2 regions of the Arthrobacter sp. TJ-178 genome follow, and region 2 is predicted to be linked to the other one. Evidence: predicted binding sites of a transcription regulator. Region 2 holds the regulator's gene; the other holds the start of a gene.

Region 1 (11,753 bases), on a different contig from region 2:
CAGGCGATCATCGGCCGGGTCCTTGCCTCGGACACGGGCTACGTTGCCGGACCCGATCCCGTTGCCGCAGCCTTTACCCGGTACGCCGGACGGACCTGGGACTGGAATCCGGACCCCGGGGACGTGCGGACCACCACCGATGTCAGCGTGGCCATTGTGGAATGCCTGCGCCAAACCGTGCCCGTGGACGGCTCGGTGGTCATTACCCCGCCGGTCTACCCGCCGTTCTACGAACTGCCGCTTGAAGCGGAGGCGTCAGTGGTTGAGGTTCCCCTGCTGCTCACCGGCAGGGGCTGGCAGCTGGACCTGCCGGCAGTGGAACGGGCCTTTGCCCGCGGTGCCGATGCCCTGCTGCTGTGCAATCCGCACAACCCGCTGGGCATGGTGCACTCCGCGGAAACCCTGCACGCGCTCGCGGACCTGTCCGCCAAGTACGGGGTTGCCGTGATCAGCGATGAGATCCACGCACCGCTGACCTACGCGCCCAACACGTTTACCCCCTACCTTTCGGTCTCGGACAATGCCCGCGAATTCGGCATCTGCGTCACGGCCGCCAGCAAGGGTTGGAACATCGCCGGAACCAAGTGCGCGGTGATGGTTGCCTCCAGCGCCCGCACCCGCCTGCAGCTGGATTCCATGCCGGCGGAGGTGTCCGCACGGACCTCCATCCTGGGACTGCACGCCGCGGTGGCCGCGTACGACGACGGCGGACCGTGGCTCGCGGGCGTCCTCGCCTCCCTGACGGACAACCGGCGGCTGCTGGGCGAGCTGCTGGCAGCCGAGCTGCCCGAAGTTACCTACCGTCCGCCGTCGGCCGGCTACCTGGCCTGGCTGGACTTCCGCGGCCTCGGCTGGGGTGCGGACCCCGCCGCAGTGGCATTGGGACAGGGACGGGTGGCCCTGGAACCGGGCCTGAAGTTCGGCCGGCTGGGGGCGGGCTTTGCCCGGCTGAACTTTGCCTGCTCACCGGAGGTACTGACCGAGGCCGTGGCGCGCCTGGCCCGGGTGCGGGAGACTTCAGCGGGCGGCGACCAGCCCTGAGGACCGGCAGGCTGGAAGGGTGCTGCCCGCCTTCTCCAGCTGCCTGCTCAGCTTCATTTACGGGGGATTTGCTGGGCGGCCCGGCTGCCACGCCGGGCGGAGCTAGGCTGCCGGGGCCAGGATGCTCAGCTGCCGCGGCGCAAGAGCTGCGCTCCCTCGCCCGCCCAAAAGGGGCAGCGCCCCGGTTTCGGACGTACGGCGCAGCTCCGAGAGGGCCTCGGGGGTACTCGTGGCCTGATGGAGGTCCAGCACCACGTTCAACCCGGGGAGCGTGGCATTGGCGCGGCGGGCCAGCACATACAGGACCCTGCTGTTCTGTTCCGTGACCCTGCCCCGCACCACCAGCCGTATCTGGCTCAGATCGATGTCGAGCTGGATGACGACGCGCAGCTTGGGCTCCATGGACGGCCTTCCTCGGTGTGCCCGGCCCTTTGGCCGGATCCCCACGCTAAAAGGCGCCCGCGGCGCGCCGCAACGGTGGAGCCCGATACTCCGTCAGACGGAGCCCACTTTGGGCGGGGCGGGGTCAACGGACTAGGCGAAGTAAACGCCGATCCGGTTGCCGTCGATTTCTTCAATCCTGATATCGATGTCGTAAATGTCGCGCAGCACCGCCGGCTGCATGATCTGCGCCGGGGGTCCCTGGTGGATCAGCCGGCCCTCGCGCATGGCAATGATGTCGTCGGAGTAGCAGGAGGCAAAGTTGATGTCGTGGATGACCAGGACCACGGTTTTCCCGAAGTCGTCCGTGAGCCGGCGCAGCAGGCGCATCATTTCCACCGAGTGCTTCATATCCAGGTTGTTCAGCGGCTCGTCGAGCAGCAGGTAATCGGTGCCCTGGGCCAGCACCATGGCAATGAAGGCCCGCTGGCGCTGGCCGCCGGAGAGCTCATCCACAAACCGGTCCGCCAATGCCGTGAGGTCCAGGTAGGCCATGGCCTCGTCGATAAACGCCTTGTCGGCGGCGGTGGGCCGTCCGCCGTTGTGCGGGTAGCGGCCAAAGCCCACCAGGTCCCGCACGGTGAGGCGGACCGTCAGTGTGTTGTCCTGGCGGAGGATGGCCATTTTGCGGGCCAGATCCTTGCCCGGGGTTGCCGTGACATCCAAGCCATCCACTTCCACGGTCCCGCTGTCCATCCGCAGCAGCCGGGAAACCATGGACAGCAGGGTGGATTTTCCGGCGCCGTTGGGCCCGATGATGGAGGTGATGCCGCCTTCCTTGATCTCGCAGCTGACGGAGTCGACCACCATCTGGCCGTTGTAGGACTTGGAGACGCCGGTTACGGAGATCATTTGACGTTGCCTCTCAGCAGCAGGATAAGGAAGACAATGCCGCCCACGAACTCAATGACGATGCTCAGCGCGGTGTCGAATGCGAAGATCCGCTCCAGAACCAGCTGTCCGCCCACCAGGGCAATGATCCCGAGCAGGACGGCGATGGGAAGCACCGCCGTATGGCGGAAGTGGGAGCACAGCTGGTAGGCAAGCGAGGCAACGAGCAGGCCGAAGAACGTCACCGGACCCACCAGGGCGGTGGAGACTGCCACCAGCACGGAGCAGATCACCAACGTGGCGGTAACAGCGCGGGTATGGTTCACGCCAAGGTTGACGGCGGTGTCCCGGCCCAGTGCCAGCACATCGAAGGACCGGCGCATCCGCCAGGCCGGGATGCTGACCAGCACCACGGCGGCGGCGGAGTACCCCAGCAGCGCGCTGTCCACGTTGTTGAAGGACGCAAAGAACAGATCCTGCAGGATGATGAATTCGCTGGGGTCGATCAGCCGCTGCAGCAGGGAGGAAAAGCCGCGGAACATGGTGCCGAAAATGATGCCCACCAGCAGCATGAGGTGCAGGGACCTGCCGCCGCCGGTAAACAGCCAGCGGTAGAGCAGGAATGAGAAACCCACCATCAGCACGATTTCGATGACAAAGCGCAGCGGTTCGGACATGGTGAGGACAAACTGCCCGCCGAGGACAAAGACCAGAACGGTCTGCAGCAGCACATAAAGGGCGTCAAAGCCCATGATCGACGGCGTCAGGATGCGGTTGCAGGTCACCGTCTGGAAGAGCACGGTGGACACGCCCACGGCATAGGCCACCAGGATCATGGAGGCAACCTTGACGGCGCGGCGGGGAAGGATGTATCCGAGGTTGCCGCGCAGCTCGATGGTCATGAAGAGGGCCACGAGGGCGGCGGCGGCAATTCCGAGCGTGATGATCCAGAACTTGGGCGGCAGGGACCGCACCGGGTGCCGGCGGTGCGAGACAAGGGCGGTGGGAAGCGGGCTGGTGGGGGCTTCAGTGCCGGATTTGGTGCCGGATTCAGCCACGGGAGGCACGCTTTCGCAGGAGCAGGTACAGGAACAGGACGCTGCCGATGGCGGAAACGATCACGCCCACCGGAATTTCATACGGGTAGCGGATGGTGCGCCCGATGATGTCGCAGGCGAGCACAAACCCGGCGCCGAAGACCGCCACCCAGGGCACGGCCCGCCGGACATTGTCACCGATCAGCAGGGACACCAGATTGGGAACTATCAGGCCCAGGAACGGAATGGAGCCCACGCTGACAACGACGACGGCGCTGATCAGGGACACGATGACCAGGCCCAGGGCCATCACCCGGTTGTAGTTCAGGCCCAGATTGGTGGTGAAATCCGCGCCCATGCCGGCAACCGTGAAGCGGTCCGCCGCCAGGTAACCGATGACGGTGAGGATTCCAACGATCCACAGCAGCTCATAGCGGCCGCGCAGGACACCGGAGAAGTCCCCGACCATCCAGCTGTTCAGGGTTTGCAGCAGATCCGTGCGGTAGGCGAAAAAAGTGGTGACAGCGGAAATGACGCCGCCGAGCATGATGCCCACCAGGGGAACAAGGAGGGTGTTGCGCAGCGGAAGGCGGCGCAGGATGAGCAGGAACAAGGCGGTCCCGGCCATGGCAAACACCGTGGCCGTGGACATTTTCATCATCAGGGACGCGCCGGGCAGCAGGACGGTGACCACCAAAATACCCAGCGACGCCGATTCCACGGTGCCCACCGTGCCCGGTTCCACGAACTTGTTGCGGGCCATCAGCTGCATGATCAGCCCGGCGACGCTCAGCGCCGTGCCCGCAAGGATGACGCTGAGGGTGCGGGGAACCCGGCTGACCCAGAACACCTGCCAGGCAACCGGGTCGCCGGACAGCAGCGAGGACAGGGAGACGTCGCTGACCCCCACGAACATGCTGGCCACGGCCAGCACCAGGACCGCAGCGGCACCCAGGGCAAGGCTTGCAGCGGTACGCGGAAGCCGCCGTCGTCGGGGGGCCGCGGCGGCGGAGGGTGGAATCGGTGCCGGGGGAGGAACCTGGCTGGGGGCGGGCACGGCGGCGGCGCTCATAATTCTGTCCGGTCTCGTTTGGGTTCCGGCGCCGGCGCCGGAACCCAAACGGTGAGAGAGGGTTAGGAGACGGCGTCCTGAACGGTGGAAACCATGCTGTCCACGTTGTTCAGCCCGTATCCGACGAGGTACCAGCTGGAGGCATCCAGCATCGTGATGTTGCCGTTCTTCGCGGCCTTGGTGCCGTCCACGAGCTCATTGCTCATCACGGCGGAAGCGGCCTCGCCGCTCTGGCCCACGGCGACGTCGCGGTCAATCACAAACAGGTGGTCGGGATTCTGGCTGGCAATGAATTCCGCGGTGATGGACTCGCCGTGGGAGCCCTCGTGCTTGATGTCGGCCACCGGTGTTACACCGAGGACGTCGTGGATGATGCCGAAACGGGAACCGGCGCCGTAGGCGGTCATTTCACCGCCGCTGGTCATGACGATCAGGCCGGTGCCGGCCTCCGCTGCAACGGGTTTGGTTTCCTCGATGCGCTTGTCGATCGCGGCGAGCTTTTCCTCAACCGTGTCTTCCTTCTCGAAGATGCGGCCCAGGGTGCCTGCCGCTTCCTTGAAGGAATTGATGGAATCCGCAGCGTCCACGCTGAGGTCGATGGTGGGGGCAATCTTGCTGAGTTCCTCATAGGAGCCCGCAACACGGCCGGAGATGATGATCAGGTCCGGGTCGCCTTCGCTGATGGCTTCGAAGTCCGGCTCCTTCATGCTGCCGATCTTCGCGTACTCGTCTCCGGCGTACTTGGAGAGGCTTTCGGGATACGTGGCGGCAGGGACACCGTCGACATCGACGTCGAGGGCATCCATGGTGTCCAGCGCACCCAGGTCAAAGGTGTACACGGTTTCAGGATTGACCGGAACCTCGGTGCTGCCCTGGGCGTGCTCCACGGTGATCATGGACGGCTCGGCCGAGGCATCCGCCGAGGCTTCGGTTTCCGATCCGCAGGCGCTCAGCGCAAGAAGGGAAGCAAATACGGTCCCGGCAACAAGGCGGGACTTGGTGGGAGTTTTCACGGTAGGGCTCCAACTGCTTGGGTCGATCGTCCGGCCCGGTGGGGAACCCCACCAATAGGACAGATATTTTCATTAGGACACAAAAACATTTGCTAATTCTGCGCGCCTTTGAAAACTACCTTGTTAGGACAGCCTAAGCAACTTTGGCATCTCATGAGGTAACGCATATTCTCCCCGCGGCACTGAATGCCGCGAAAATTGGCACTCGCCTTGACCGAGTGCCAGCCCTTGCATAAAGTCGGACCTAGCACTCTCCTAGGGAGGGTGCTAATTCCCGAGGGAAGCGCCAACCGGCACCGCGACGACGGCCAGCGCCCACCGACGGTCCCCATCCGTTAGTAACTACGCAAAGGAGAGCCCGAGTGTCGGTCTCGATTAAGCCCCTTGAGGATCGCATTGTTGTCCGCCCCCTCGAAGCCGAGCAGACCACTGCTTCCGGCCTCGTCATCCCGGACACTGCAAAGGAAAAGCCCCAGGAGGGCGAAGTTGTTGCAGTAGGCCCCGGCCGCGTTGATGACAACGGCAACCGCGTTCCCGTGGATGTTTCCGAAGGTGACGTTGTCATCTACTCCAAGTACGGCGGAACTGAAGTCAAGCACGGCGGCCAGGAGTACCTGGTGCTGTCCGCCCGCGACGTGCTGGCCATCGTCGTTAAGTAGTTGAAAAAGGGAAGCCCCGGCCAATCTGGCCGGGGTTTTCTGATGCAGGTGCAGATGTAGCTGTCGGAAAGGACACACACATGGCAAAGCAATTGGAGTTCAACGACTCCGCCCGCCGCTCGCTGGAGGCCGGCGTCGACAAGCTGGCCAACACCGTCAAGGTGACCCTCGGCCCGCGCGGCCGCAACGTAGTGCTCGCCAAGACCTGGGGCGCTCCCACCATCACGAACGACGGCGTGACCATCGCCCGTGAAGTTGAGCTGGACGATCCGTACGAGAACCTCGGCGCACAGCTGGCCAAGGAAGTCGCCACCAAGACCAACGATGTTGCCGGCGACGGCACCACCACGGCCACCGTCCTGGCCCAGGCCCTGGTCAAGGAAGGCCTGCGCAACGTTGCTGCAGGCGCAGCTCCGGGCCAGCTCAAGCGCGGCATGGAGACTGCTGTGGAAGCAGTGGCCGCACGCCTGCTGGAAAACGCCAAGGAAGTTGAAGGCAACCAGGTTGCGCACGTCGCTGCCATCTCCGCGCAGAGCATGGAGATCGGCGAGCTGCTGGCCAAGGCTTTTGACACCGTCGGCAAGGACGGCGTCATCACCATCGAGGAATCCTCCTCGACCCAGACCGAACTGGTCATCACCGAGGGCATGCAGTTCGACAAGGGTTACCTGTCCCCGTACTTCGTGACCGATCCGGAGCGTCAGGAAGCCGTCCTCGAAGACGCGCTGATCCTGATCAACTCCGGCAAGATTTCCTCCGTGGCCGAGTTCCTGCCGCTGCTGGAAAAGGCACTGCAGGCCTCCAAGCCGCTGTTCATCATCGCCGAAGACATCGAAGGCGAAGCCCTGTCGACCCTGGTGGTCAACAAGATCCGCGGCACCCTGAACGTGGTTGCCGTCAAGGCCCCCGGTTTCGGTGACCGCCGCAAGGCCATGATGCAGGACATCGCCACCCTCACGGGTGCGCAGGTTGTCTCCCCGGACCTGGGCCTGAAGCTGGACCAGGTTGGCCTGGAGGTGCTGGGCTCCGCCCGCCGCATCACGGTCACCAAGGACAGCACCACCATTGTTGACGGAACCGGCTCGGAATCCGACGTCGCGGACCGCGTCGCCCAGATCCGTGCCGAAATCGAACGCACGGACTCCGACTGGGACCGCGAAAAGCTGCAGGAACGCCTGGCCAAGCTTTCCGGCGGCATCGGCGTGATCAAGGTTGGCGCAGCCACCGAGGTTGAGCTGAAGGAAAAGAAGCACCGCATCGAAGACGCTGTGTCCTCGACGCGTGCTGCCCTGGAAGAGGGCATTGTGGCCGGCGGCGGTTCCGCGCTGGTCCACGCTGCCAAGGCCCTGGACACCGATCCCGAGGTCCTCAAGCTTGAGGGCGACGCCGCCACTGCAGTGGGCCTGGTGCGCCGCGCCCTGGCACAGCCGCTGCGCTGGATCGCCGAAAATGCCGGTGCCGAAGGCATGGTTGTTGTCGCCAAGGTCACCGACCTCGAGGTCAACAACGGCTTCAACGCCGCCACCGGCGTGTACGAGAACCTGATCGAGGCCGGCATCATTGACCCGGTCAAGGTCACCCGTTCCGCCCTGCGCAACGCTGCGTCCATCGCCGCGCTGGTCCTCACCACCGAAGCTCTTGTGGTGGAGAAGCCGGCCGACGACGACGACGAAAGCAACGGCCACCAGCACTAGGTGACCTGTTAGCCCCGGTGCCCGCGGAAAACCCGTGCGGCACCGGGGCTTTCGCGTGTCCGGGGATCTGCCCCTCCGCAGCAGGGGGCGGAACCGCTGTGATGGATGCCACCAGTAAGGATTTGGAATAGGGACCGGCCGTCTTTCGTTTTAGGATGGTAAGAAGCCCGCCGGTCCGTTCTCCGGCTTTTTCTTCCATTTCTCCATCCCTCCGGTCCTTCGCGAAAGAGGCGCAGTTTTGAGCCAGCAGTCCCCAGAGCATGACCCGTTCGGCTTCATCGGCCTGACCTACGACGACGTCCTGCTGCTGCCCGGCCCTACGGACGTCATCCCGTCCGAGGCGGACACCTCCTCACGGCTGTCCAAGCGGATCACCGTGCACACGCCGCTGCTTTCCGCTGCCATGGACACGGTCACGGAATCCCGCATGGCCATCGCCATGGCCCGCCAGGGCGGCCTCGGCGTTATCCACCGCAACCTGTCCATTCCGGACCAGGCTGAGCATGTGGACCGCGTCAAGCGCAGCGAATCCGGGATGATCACCAACCCGGTCACCATTTCCCCGGACGCCACCCTGCAGGAACTCGATGACCTGTGTGCGCATTTCCGTGTGTCCGGCCTGCCGGTCGTAGACGCAGAGAACAAGCTCCTGGGCATTGTGACCAACCGCGACACCCGCTTCATTCCGCGGGCAGACTACCCCCGCCGCAAGGTCAACGAAGTCATGACCCGCATGCCCCTGATTACCGGGCGCGTGGGCATCAGCGCCGAAGAGACCATGGAGCTGCTGGGCAAGCACCGCATCGAGAAGCTGCCGCTGGTCGACGACGCCGGCCGCCTGCAGGGACTCATCACGGTCAAGGACTTCGACAAGGCCGAGCAGTACCCGCTGGCCACCAAGGACGAGGAAGGCCGCCTCCGGGTCGGTGCCGCCATCGGCTTCTTCGGTGACGGCTACGAGCGCGCAATGACCCTGGTTGAAGCCGGCGTGGACATCCTCGTGGTGGACACCGCCAACGGCCACAGTGCAGGCGTGCTGGACATGATCGCCCGCCTGAAAAAGGACCCCGCCGTTGCGCACGTGGACATCATCGGCGGACAGGCGGCCACCCGCGAGGGCGCGCAGGCCCTGATCGACGCCGGTGCTGACGCCATCAAGGTCGGCGTCGGACCCGGCTCCATCTGCACCACCCGTGTAGTGGCCGGTGTGGGCGTTCCCCAGATCACCGCCATCTATGAGGCCTCCAAGGCGGCCATCCCGGCCGGAGTGCCGCTGATCGCCGACGGCGGCCTGCAGTATTCGGGCGACATCGGCAAGGCCATCGTTGCCGGCGCCGACACCGTCATGCTGGGCGGCCTGCTCGCCGGTTCGGCTGAAAGCCCGGGTGACCTCGTCTTCGTCAACGGCAAGCAGTTCAAGTCCTACCGGGGCATGGGTTCCCTCGGCGCCATGCAGAGCCGCGGCAAGAACACCTCCTACTCGAAGGACCGCTACTTCCAGGCGGACGTTCCCTCGGATGAGAAGCTGATCCCCGAAGGCATCGAAGGCCAGGTTCCCTACCGCGGACCGCTGTCCGCCGTGGCCCACCAGCTCGTGGGCGGCCTGCGTCAGACCATGTTCTACACCGGTGCACGCACCATCGAGGAACTGAAGCAGAAGGGCAAATTTGTCCGGATCACTCCGGCAGGCCTGAAGGAATCGCACCCGCACGACATCATGATGACTGCCGAGGCACCGAATTACGGCACCCGCCGCTAAGCCGCCAAGACCGGCAAAACAGCAGCAGCCGCGTCCCGTCCCGCACCGGGAAGGACGCGGCTGCTGCTGTTTTAAGCTCCGGGCGCGTGCCTGGGATAACCTAGGGGTGTGAGTAATGAGATTGAAATTGGCCGTGGCAAGCGTGGGCGCCGAGCCTACTCCCTCGATGATGTGGCAATTGTGCCGTCCCGGCGCACGCGGGACCCGCAGGACGTTTCAATCAACTGGCAGATAGACGCCTACCAGTTTGAGATGCCGGTCATGGGTGCTCCCATGGACTCGGTGATGTCCCCGGCTACGGCAATTGCCATGGGCAAGCTGGGCGGACTGGGCGTGCTGAACCTGGAGGGCCTGTGGACCCGCTACGAGGATCCGCAGCCCCTGCTGGATGAAATCGCCGTCCTGAGCCAGGAGAACTACAACCCCGCAGCCACCCGCCGGCTGCAGGAAATCTATGACGCACCCATCCAGGCGGAACTGATCACCTCCCGGCTCGCCGAAGTGCGCGACGCCGGCGTGACCGTTGCCGGGTCCCTGACCCCGCAGCGCACCCAGGAGTTCTACAAGACCGTATTGGCCGCCGGCGTGGACATCTTTGTCATCCGAGGCACCACCGTCTCCGCCGAGCACGTCTCCAAGACCGTTGAACCGCTGAACCTCAAGCAGTTCATCTACGAACTGGACGTTCCCGTCATCGTGGGCGGCGCCGCGGGCTACACCCCGGCCCTGCACCTGATGCGCACCGGCGCAGCAGGCGTCCTCGTCGGCTTCGGCGGGGGAGCAACCACCACCACCCGCCGCGCGCTGGGCATCCACGCACCCATGGCCACCGCCATCGCCGATATCGCCGAGGCACGGCGCGATTACATGGATGAATCCGGCGGCCGGTACGTCCACGTGATCGCCGACGGCGGCATGGGCACCAGCGGCGACATCGTCAAGGCCATCGCCATGGGCGCCGACGCCGTCATGCTCGGCTCCGCGCTGGCCCGCGCCGAGGAAGCTCCCGGCCAGGGATGGCACTGGGGCCAGGAAGCACACCACAGCGAACTTCCCCGCGGGGACCGGGTCCGGCTGGACACGGTTGGCCCGCTGCAGGAAGTCCTCTGGGGGCCTTCGCACCACACCAACGGCACGTCCAACCTCATGGGCGCACTGCGGCGTGCCATGGCCACCACCGGCTACTCGGACGTGAAAGCGTTCCAGCGCATCGAGGTGCTTGTCGCGCCCTACCTATCCAGCATGTAGTTCCCTAGAGTGGCTGCAGCGGACGCAGCGCCGGCGGGTCCCAGAGAGGAATCTGTTCCATGAGCAAAGATGCACTCAGCCCGGAATATCGGGAAGACGCCCTGGCCGCGCTGCGGTCCACTGCAGAACCAGGCCAGGAACTGGACATCCTGATTGTGGGCGGCGGCGTGGTGGGCGCCGGAGCAGCCCTGGACGCGGTGACCCGCGGGCTCAAGGTGGGCATGGTGGAGGCCCGGGACTGGGCCTCGGGCACGTCGTCGCGCTCCTCCAAGCTCATCCACGGCGGACTGCGGTACCTGGAGATGCTGGACTTCGCGCTGGTGGCGGAGGCACTCAAGGAACGCGGGCTCCTGATCCAGCGGATCGCTCCGCACCTGGTCAAGCCCGTACCGTTCCTGTACCCCCTGACGCACCGCTTCTATGAGCGGCCCTATGTGGGTGCGGGCATCATGCTGTACGACACCATGGGACTGACCTCGGGCAACTCCCGCGGGGTGCCCATGCACAAGCACCTCAGCAAGAAATCCACGCTCCGGGCCGCCCCCAGCCTCAAGGATGACGCCATGATCGGCTCCATCCGCTACTACGATGCCCAGGTGGATGACGCCCGGTACGTGGCGAACATGGTCCGGACCGCGGCGCACTACGGCGCCACCGTGGCCAACCGGCTCTCCGTGGTGGATTTCCTGCGCGAAGGCGAACGCGTGGTGGGCGCCCGGGTCAAGGACTCCGAGTCCGGACGGGAATTCGACATCTTCGCCCGCCAGGTGGTCAACGCCACCGGGGTATGGACCGATGAAACGCAGGCCATGGTCACCGACCGCGGGCAGCTGAAGGTCCGGGCCTCCAAGGGCGTGCACCTGGTGGTGCCGCGGGACCGGATCCAGTCCACCGTCGGCATGATCCTGCGCACGGAAAAGTCCGTCCTCTTTGTCATTCCCTGGGGCAGGCACTGGAT
Region 2 (9,693 bases):
GGCCCAGTACCTGGACCGCATGGACATTGAGCGTGAGCGCGGCATCACCATCAAGTCCCAGGCCGTGCGCATGCCGTGGGAACTCGACGGCAAGTCCTACGCCCTGAACATGATCGATACGCCCGGCCACGTCGACTTCACCTATGAAGTATCGCGTTCCCTGGCGGCCTGTGAAGGCGCGATCCTGCTGGTGGACGCCGCCCAGGGCATCGAGGCCCAGACACTGGCGAACCTGTACCTGGCCATGGAAAACGATCTGACGATCATTCCGGTCCTGAACAAGATTGACCTCCCGGCAGCGCAGCCGGAGAAGTACGCCGAGGAACTGGCGAAGCTCATCGGCGGCGATCCGGCGGACGTCCTGCGGGTTTCCGGCAAGACCGGCGTCGGCGTCGAGGCCCTGCTGGACCAGATTGTCCGCGAGATTCCGGCACCGCAGGGCGACCCCAACGCTCCCGCCCGCGCCATGATCTTCGACTCCGTGTATGACACCTACCGCGGAGTGGTCACCTATGTCCGCGTGATTGACGGTTCCCTGTCGCCGCGCGAACGCATCCAGATGATGTCCACCCGTGCCAGCCACGAACTCCTGGAAATCGGCGTCAGTTCCCCGGAACCCACTCCCTCCAAGGGACTGGGCGTCGGCGAGGTGGGCTACCTGATCACCGGTGTGAAGGACGTTCGCCTCTCCAAGGTCGGCGACACCGTCACCAACCTGGCCAAGCCGGCCACGGAATCGCTGCCCGGCTACGCAGATCCCAAGCCCATGGTGTTCTCCGGGCTGTACCCCATCGACGGCGCGGATTACCCGGTGCTGCGCGAGGCGCTGGAAAAGCTGATGCTCAATGACGCCGCGCTGGTCTATGAACCCGAGACGTCGGCGGCGCTGGGCTTCGGTTTCCGCGTGGGCTTCCTGGGCCTGCTGCACCTGGAAATCACCCGTGAACGGCTCGAGCGCGAGTACAACCTGGACCTGATCTCCACCGCGCCCAACGTGGAGTACGAGGTGACGCTGGAGGACAAAAAGGTGGTCACCGTGACCAACCCCAGCGAGTACCCCGAAGGCAAGATCAAAGAGGTCCGCGAGCCGATGGTCTCTGCCACCATCCTGGCGCCGAACGAATTTGTCGGCGCCATCATGGAGCTGTGCCAGGCCCGCCGCGGAGTCCTGGGCGGCATGGACTATCTCTCCGAGGACCGGGTGGAAATCCGGTACCGCCTCCCGCTGGCCGAGATCGTCTTCGACTTCTTCGACATCCTCAAGTCCAAGACCCGCGGCTATGCCTCGCTGGACTGGAAGGCCGACGGCGACCAGGTTGCCGACCTGGTCAAGGTGGACATCCTGCTCCAGGGCGAACAGGTGGACGCTTTCAGCTCCATCACCCACAAGGACAAGGCCTACGCCTACGGCGTGATGATGACCGGGAAGCTGCGCGAACTCATTCCGCGCCAGCAGTTCGAGGTGCCCATTCAGGCTGCCATCGGCTCCCGGATCATTGCCCGCGAATCCATCCGCGCCATCCGCAAGGACGTGCTCGCCAAGTGCTACGGCGGTGACATCAGCCGTAAGCGCAAGCTGCTGGAAAAGCAGAAGGAAGGCAAGAAGCGCATGAAGATGGTGGGACGCGTTGAAGTTCCCCAGGAAGCTTTTGTGGCTGCACTTTCCTCCGACGACTCCAAGGACAAAGCCAAGAAGTGACACCCAGCGCATTACCCCTCGGAGACCCGGCACCGGCCGACGGTCTCCTGCCCGCACAGGCCGCGGACGGAGCCGCGGACCGGAACTTTGGGCTCTACGTCCACATTCCGTTCTGCTCCGTCCGCTGCGGCTACTGCGATTTCAACACCTACACCGCCACGGAGCTTGGCGGCGGCGCCTCGCAGGACGCCTACGGCGCCACAGCCGCCCGTGAAGTGGTTTTCGCCGCGGACGCACTGCGCCGCTCCGGGATGCCCGAGCGGCCGATGGGCACCGTCTTCTTCGGCGGCGGCACGCCCACCCTGCTGCCCGCCGAGGACCTGGCCGGCATCCTGAAAACGGCCGTCGACGCGTGGGGCCTGGCGCCCGGCGCCGAGGTCACCACCGAGGCCAACCCGGACTCCGTCACTCCGCAGTCCCTGCAGCTGCTGGCCGACGCCGGATTCACCCGCGTGTCCTTCGGCATGCAGTCGGCCGTTCCGCACGTCCTGGCCGTCCTGGACCGCACGCATACGCCGTCGCGCGTTCCGGAGGCCGTGAAATGGGCGCGCGACGCCGGACTGAACGTGAGCGTAGACCTCATCTACGGGACGCCCGGGGAGTCGATGGAGGACTGGAAGGTCTCCGTCAATGAAGCCCTGAGCTACGAGCCGGACCACATTTCCGCCTACGCCCTGATCATCGAGGAGGGCACCAAGCTCGCAGCGCGCATGCGGCGCGGCGAAGTGCCGCCCATCGACGATGACGACCACGCGGACAAATACCTGGTGGCGGATGAAATGATGGCGGCCGCGGGCCTGTCCTGGTACGAGGTCAGCAACTGGGCCCGGACTCCGGCTGACCAGTGCCGCCACAACCTGGCCTACTGGCGCAGCGACGACTGGTGGGGGATCGGCCCCGGTGCCCACTCCCACGCCGGCGGCGTGCGCTGGTGGAACGCCAAGCACCCCACGGCCTACGCCCAGCGCATCGCGGCAGGGGAGTCACCCGCCGTCGGGCGCGAAACGCTCGACGCCGAAACCCGGTACGTGGAAGACATCATGCTGCGCACGCGGCTGGCCGAGGGGCTGGAACTGTCCCGGCTGATGGAAGCAGGCCGGCTGGCCGTTGCGGGCCTGATGGCGGACGGCCTGGTGGACCCCAAGGCTGCGCTGACAGGCCGCGTGCTGCTGACAACCAAGGGCCGCCTGCTCGCGGACGCCGTCGTGCGCCGCCTGCTGCCGGACTGACCTGCGTGCTAAAGGCACAGCGCTGACACAGTCCTGAACGCGGAAAAGGGCCCCCGGGCCGGCAAAACTGCCGGCCCGGGGGCCCTTTTCTCTGCCGCGGGCAGTTGTCCGCCGGCAGCGCAGGCTAGGGGATGCGGCGCAGGTTCCAGCGGTAGCGGTACGGGCGTCCGCGGTTAACCTCAATGCCGGCGATCATCGAGGACACTGCAATGGCAACCCACAGCAGGGCGTTCACAAGGGCGAAGAACCCGCCGATCACCGGAATGAAGGACAGCAGCCACGCCAGCAGGGCAATGAGGGTGGGAGGCAGGGTGAAGTTCAGCGCCTCCTTGGACTCCTGTGCCGTGAACGGTCCGCGGTAGCGGAAGACCAAATAGATGATCATTGACGGAATGAAGCCCAGGATCCCGCCGAAGTGGGCCACGGTTGCCCACTGCCGGTCCTCGGACGCGGTCAGGGGCAGTGCATTTGCCGGGGCGCCCTGATATGCGGGACGCTCCCCGCCCCGTTCACTGGGCTGGGGCTGGGGATTGGAACGGATATTCGACACTGCTGTTTCCTTTTGACTCTGGACTCGTGGGTCTTCGCCTCTGGTTCCCGGTGAGACTGTACGGATCGGGGTCGGCCGGCTGCGGTATTTCTCATCTAGGGTAGCGGCTCCGGAGCCCGCAGCCCGCAACGGCGCGGCGGCTGCCGGCCGCTAGGGGACGGTCAGGAAGTCAATGACTTCCTCCACCCGCCCCAGCAGCGACGGTTCCAGATCGGAATAGGAGCTTACGCTTCCCAGGAGTTTTTTCCAGCCAACCGCCACGTCGGTGTGGTCGCGGTGGGGCCAGCCCAGGCCCTTGAGGATTCCGGTTTTCCAGTCCTCGTGCCGGGGCACCACCGGCCAGGCGGACAGCCCGATGGTTCCGGGCTTGATGGCCTGCCAAACGTCCACATAGGGGTGGCCCACAATCAGCACGTTGCCGCGTGCACCCGGAACCGCCATGGCTTCGGCGGCAATCCGGGATTCCTTGGAGCCGGCCACCAGGTGATCCACCAGGATCCCCAGCCGGCGGCCCGGTCCCGGAGCAAAGTCGCGGACCGCGGCCTGCAGGTCATCCACGCCGTGGAGCGGCTCAACCACGATTCCCTCCACGCGCAGGTCATCGCCCCATACTTTTTCCACCAGCTCGGCGTCGTGCTTTCCTTCCACCCAGATGCGGCTGGCCCGGGCGGTCCGCGCCCGCACATTGTCCACCCGCACCGAGCCCGACGCCGTCCGCCGCGATACCGGCGCCGCGGCCTTCACCGCGGGAACCACCTCCACCGGCTCGCCGTCGAGCAGGAACCCGAAGCCCAGCTCAAAGGACTTGGTCTTGCCGCGGCGGTCCTCCAGCACCATCAGGTGCAGTCCGCCGGATTTCTCCACCCGCACGACGGCGCCCACCCACCCGGTCTGCACGTCCTCGAGCACCAGGCCCATTTCGGCTCCCACCTTGGGCAGCACGCGCCGGGCCGGGGCGCTGATGTCCTGCGGCCCCCACGAAAAATTCGACACGGGTGTAGTCCTCACTCTGGGTGCTCCGGCTGGTTTCCGAGTCCGTTCCGCGGACGCGGGCACGGGAGCTTCAATGCTAGCAACGCCGCCGATCCGTATTAGACTTAGCACTTGAGCATGGTGAGTGCTAACCGCCGTTCTTCAGTGCAATGTTAATCCGGTGGTGCTAATCCGTTGGCCGTCAGCGAGGGAGGGAAAACCATGAGTGAACCACGCAGACTCGAGGTGCTCCGGGCCATTGTTGAGGACTACGTCCATTCGCGCGAGCCGGTGGGTTCCAAGGCACTGGTGGAGCGCCATCAGCTGGGGGTCTCCAGCGCCACTATCCGCAATGACATGGCCGCCCTTGAAGAAGAGGGCCTGATTGTTGCGCCGCACACTTCGGCCGGCCGCATCCCCACTGACAAGGGCTACCGCCTGTTCGTGGACCAGATTTCAGACGTCAAGCCGCTGTCTGCGGCTGAGCGCCGGGCCATTCAGTCCCTGCTTGAGGGTGCGGAAGACCTTGACGACGTCATGGAACGGACCGTCCGGCTGCTTTCGCAGCTGACCAACCAGGTGGCGGTGCTGCAGTATCCGCATCTGGGCAACGCCCAGGTCCGGCACATCGAATTTGTCCTCCTGGCCCCGGCGCAGGTGCTGGTGGTCCTGATCTCCACCACCGGTCGGGTGGAGCAGCGCGTCATCACCGTTCCGGAGCAGGTCACCGAGCCGGACCTGCTGGAGCTGCGCCAGCACTTCCTGTCTACGCTCGGCGGAACCCCGCTGACCCGCATCACCGGCCAGCTGGCCGACTGCCTGGCCCTGGTTCCGGCCCGCAAGCGCCGCAACGCCGCCGCGCTGGCCCACGCCCTGGAACAGCTGGCCGGAATCAACCGCGAAGACCGCATGGTCATGGCCGGCACCGCCAACCTGGCGCGCTCCACAGTAGACTTTCCCCTGACAATCGGTCCGATTCTGGAGGCACTTGAGGAACAAGTCGTCATGCTCCGGTTGTTGTCGGAAATGGAGCAGGACGCCCGGGGTGTCTCTGTCCGGATCGGGCGTGAGAACCCGCACGGTTCCCTCTCCGAAGCATCGGTGGTTGCCACGGGTTACGGACCCGATGCTTCGGCAAAGGTGGGGGTGCTCGGCCCCACGCGCATGGACTACCCCAACACCATGGCCACGGTCCGGGCCGTGGCCCGTTATCTTTCCCGGATCTTGAACAACTAGAAAAGCGTTAGAGAATACATCAGCAGTACACCGGCTGCGGCCGCCAGCGGGCGGCACCGGCCGGCGGACGCCTTCGAACCGAGGGCGGCGCGGAGAACGCGGATACTGCCAATTACAGGAAGCGATGTGCACGAGTGAGCGATCACTACCAGGTCCTTGGCGTCGAACGCGATGCCACGGGAGAAGAAATCAAGAAGGCGTACCGGAAGCTTGCCCGCAAGCTGCACCCGGACGTCAACCCGGCTCCCGGAGCGCAGGACGAGTTCAAGGCCGTCACCCACGCATATGAGGTCCTCGCCGACCCGCAGAAGCGCCGGATCTATGACACCACCGGAAACGAAAACGGCAATGACAACGGTTTCGGCGGCGGGGGCGCCGGCTTCGGCGGCCAGGGCTTCGGATTCCAGGACATCTTCGACACGTTCTTCGGCGGAGCAGCCGGCGGCGGCGGCCGGGGCCCGGCGTCCCGCACACGCCGCGGCCAGGACGCCCTGATCAACGTTCGCATCGACCTGAAGGATGCCGTTTTCGGCACCAACAAGAAGATCGAAGTGGACACGGCCGTCACCTGCCCCACCTGCGACGGAAGCTGCTGCCAGCCGGGCACCTCGCCGCGCACCTGCGACATCTGCCACGGCACCGGCCAGGTGCAGCGCGCCGTGCGCTCCATCCTCGGCCAGGTCATGACCACCGCGCCCTGCGGATCCTGCCAGGGCTACGGAACGGTCATTCCGGACCCGTGCCACGAGTGCGCCGGCGAAGGCCGCGTCCGCAGCCGCCGCACCCTGAACATCAAGATCCCCGCCGGTGTTGCCACCGGTACCCGCATCCAGCTGGGCGGACAGGGCGAAGCCGGCACGGCCGGCGGGCCCCAGGGCGATCTGTACGTGGAAATCCGGGTCAATGCCGATCCCACGTTTGTCCGTGAAGGCGATGACCTGCACGCCACCTTGACGGTTCCGATGACGGCGGCCGCCCTCGGCTCCAACATCAATTTTGAAACGTTCGACGGCGACCGCGAGATTGCGGTCAAGGCAGGCACCCAATCAGGGGAGATCACCACCCTCAAGGGACTCGGCGTGACGCACCTGCGCGGTTACGGCCGCGGCGACCTGCTGGTCCACCTGCACGTGGAAACCCCGCAGAAGCTGGACGGCGAGCAGGAGGAACTGCTGCGCAAGCTGGCACAACTGCGCGGCGAGGAATACGCAGAGGGCCGCCTGGCCGGAAACGGATCCGGCGTCTTTGCCCGGCTCCGGGACCGCCTCGGCAACCACTGAGATGACCAACCCCATTTTCTTCGGTGAACCGGATGCTGTCCGCTCCGCCGGGCCCGGCTCCGTGTTTGTGCTAGAAGGACCCGAGGCGCACCACGCCGTCGCCGTGAAGCGGTTGGCCCGGGGCGAGCAGGTGGACATTGTGGACGGCGCCGGCCGCCGGCTGACAGGCACCGTTGCCGCCGCTGAACCGTCCAGGCTGGAGGTCTCCGTGGAGGCCGTCACCGAGGAAAATGAGGCCGCGGACAGGCTGCTGCTCGTGCAGGCCCTCGCCAAGGGCGGCCGGGACGAGCAGGCCATTGAAGCGGCCACCGAGCTGGGCGTGCACGGGGTCATCCCCTGGCAGTCCGAGCGCAGCATTGTCCGCTGGCGTGCGGATAAGGCGTCCAAGGGCCGGATGAAATGGCAGGCAATCCTCACGGCGGCGGCCAAGCAGTCCCGCCGCTCACAGATTCCCGAGGCTGAGGAGATGCTGGACACCAAGGCCCTGGTCCGGAGGCTGGCGGACGTGGATCTGGTCCTGGTGCTTCATGAAGAAGCCGACGGCGCCCTGGTGCCGGCGGTGGACGAAGCACGCCGCCAAAACGGCGGCCGGCCGCTGAGCATCGCGGTCGTTGTGGGCCCCGAGGGCGGCATCAGCAGCGCCGAAGTTGATCTGCTCCGCGCAGGCGGCGCCGTGGCGGTTCGGCTGGGATCGCATGTGCTGCGCTCCTCCACGGCCGGACCGGCGGCGCTGGCCGTCCTGAACCACGCGCTCGGCCGCTGGTAGGCGAACTCGGGCCGCCGGTCCGGCGGCCCGAGTCACTGGGCTGTTACTGGGCTCCGGGCTGTTACTGGGCCGGGGAATGGATGGTGACGCGCTTGGAGTCCTCGTCCTGCCGGCCTGAGCCGTGGAAGACGCTCACCTTGTACTCGCCCGGCGGAAGCTCGGCGGTAAAGCTGAACAGGGAGGTTCCTCCCGCGGGGTCCTGCAGTTCCGCATAACCGGTCTGCACGGCGTCCTCGGCCGGACGGCCGTCCACAATGGGTTCCGCCCGCCAGGAGAGCTGGCCGCCCTCGGACAATGCGGTGCCGTGGACCGTCAGGGCGGACTGCGACGAAGACCCTTCCTGCGGATCAATAATCCAGATGGGGGCCATCAAAGCCGGGTCACGCTCGATCTGCCCTTCCAGGACTTCATGGCCGAATGCCCGGTAGCCCGCCATGCCGTCCACCAGCAGCACCACCTGCGGGTCATGGCCCACCGTGGTGAGACCTGCATTTGATGCCGCAGCAGTGGCCGTGTAAACGAGCTGCTGGACGGCACGGTGGGCGATTCCGGCATCCAGCGAAGCCTTGAAGGCGTCGGCGGAGATGTCCACGGTAATGATGTTCTTGCCGGAGATGGAGGCGGTTACTCTTCCGGCCTTGTTCCAGGGGTTGAAATAGTCCGAATCCAGCGGGCTGCCTGCGGTCATCGCCAGGACCGCCTCAACAATGGGGTCGCTGCTGGACTCGGCCGGCAGGAACTCGCGGTAGAGGAAGACGTTGTCACCGTTCAGGCCGAGCCAGTACACGGGCAGGCGGCCCGGAGCAGGCTTTCCTTCGGACGGGGGAGTAGTTCCCAGCGGGGCGGCCAGTGAGCCCGCGGCCTCGCTGAACTGGGTGGGCATGGTGGTGGTGGGAGTAACCGCAACCACCCCGCAGCCACTCAGAAAAAGGGAGGAAGCGGCCGCCATGCCCAGAAGATTCCTGGGACGCAACAGATGCCGGTGCTGCGAAATTGCGCGCACGTATTTCCTCCTTTCGCCGATGGGTCGCTTTCCAGCTTGGCACACCGGGAACCCCGGACCGGCGGTCTTAACCGTCCTGCGACCGGACTGAGACCTGATTGAGACGTGCCGGTTCCGGCTCAAAGCGGAATAAATGGGAGCAGACGAGCGCTGAGGCATCAAGTAATATTGAGGTGACTGTCTATTGACACACTGCTTCTCCAACACACTCTGCAAAGGGGCGATGAAAGGCCTGGGAAGGCCGAACATATGACTGAATCCTCAGGAATTGGCACTATCGGGCTGGATCGCCAGACCATCATCTTTGATTCAACCGAGCACATGGTCCAGTCGCTGGGCGCCAATGACGAGGCACTCAAGATTATTGAGGCCGCTTACCCGGAGGCCAGCCTGCACGTACGCGGCAACGAGCTTTCGATTTCGGGTCCGGCCCCGGTGGTTGAACTAACGCTCCGTCTCGTCAATGAAGTCCGGGTGCTCGCCCGCAGCCAGACCAAGGTCACCCCGCAGCTCATGGAGCAGTTGATCACCATGCTCCGGGACCAGAGTGCCCAGCGCCCCGCGGAGGTCTTGACCCAGAACATCCTCTCCACGCGCGGCCGCACCATCCGGCCCAAGACGCTGAACCAGAAGAACTACGTGGACGCCATCGATGAGAACACCATCGTGTTCGGGATCGGGCCGGCCGGTACGGGAAAGACGTACCTCGCCATGGCCAAGGCGGTCCAGGCGCTCCAGCAGAAGGAAGTCAGCCGGATCATCCTGACCCGTCCCGCAGTGGAGGCCGGAGAACGCCTGGGCTTCCTCCCCGGAACGCTCAGCGACAAGATCGACCCCTACCTCCGTCCGCTGTACGACGCACTGCACGACATGATGGACCCCGATTCCATCCCGCGGCTCATGGCCGCCGGAACCATTGAAGTTGCTCCGTTGGCGTACATGCGCGGCCGCACCCTCA

Evidence for each region. Region 2 encodes HrcA, which represses chaperone genes, less so after heat shock. Its sites were predicted from a motif close to TTNGCACTCGNNNNNNNCGAGTGCNAA; they were not measured.
Region 1: groES (co-chaperone GroES) is a predicted target of HrcA. The motif match lies at 5,634-5,660, and genes of this name have one in related genera.

The regions. Positions count from the first base shown of each region.
Region 1 is NZ_JBZCNK010000001.1:385,271-397,023, reverse strand. Features, by position in the region: gene AC4D2Q_RS01815 (MalY/PatB family protein) at 1-1,041, shown strand, start outside; gene AC4D2Q_RS01810 (hypothetical protein) at 1,144-1,443, opposite strand; gene AC4D2Q_RS01805 (iron ABC transporter ATP-binding protein) at 1,576-2,334, opposite strand; gene AC4D2Q_RS01800 (iron chelate uptake ABC transporter family permease subunit) at 2,331-3,371, opposite strand; gene AC4D2Q_RS01795 (ABC transporter permease) at 3,364-4,422, opposite strand; gene AC4D2Q_RS01790 (siderophore ABC transporter substrate-binding protein) at 4,485-5,435, opposite strand; gene groES (co-chaperone GroES) at 5,798-6,094, shown strand; gene groL (chaperonin GroEL) at 6,175-7,788, shown strand; gene guaB (IMP dehydrogenase) at 8,027-9,547, shown strand; gene AC4D2Q_RS01770 (GuaB3 family IMP dehydrogenase-related protein) at 9,656-10,795, shown strand; gene AC4D2Q_RS01765 (glycerol-3-phosphate dehydrogenase/oxidase) at 10,855-11,753, shown strand, end outside.
Region 2 is NZ_JBZCNK010000004.1:34,176-43,868, reverse strand. Features, by position in the region: gene lepA (translation elongation factor 4) at 1-1,699, shown strand, start outside; gene hemW (radical SAM family heme chaperone HemW) at 1,696-2,928, shown strand; gene AC4D2Q_RS11745 (DUF4870 domain-containing protein) at 3,053-3,469, opposite strand; gene AC4D2Q_RS11740 (DUF3097 domain-containing protein) at 3,629-4,471, opposite strand; gene hrcA (heat-inducible transcriptional repressor HrcA) at 4,673-5,686, shown strand; gene dnaJ (molecular chaperone DnaJ) at 5,821-6,966, shown strand; gene AC4D2Q_RS11725 (16S rRNA (uracil(1498)-N(3))-methyltransferase) at 6,968-7,732, shown strand; gene AC4D2Q_RS11720 (GerMN domain-containing protein) at 7,794-8,735, opposite strand; gene AC4D2Q_RS11715 (PhoH family protein) at 8,985-9,693, shown strand, end outside.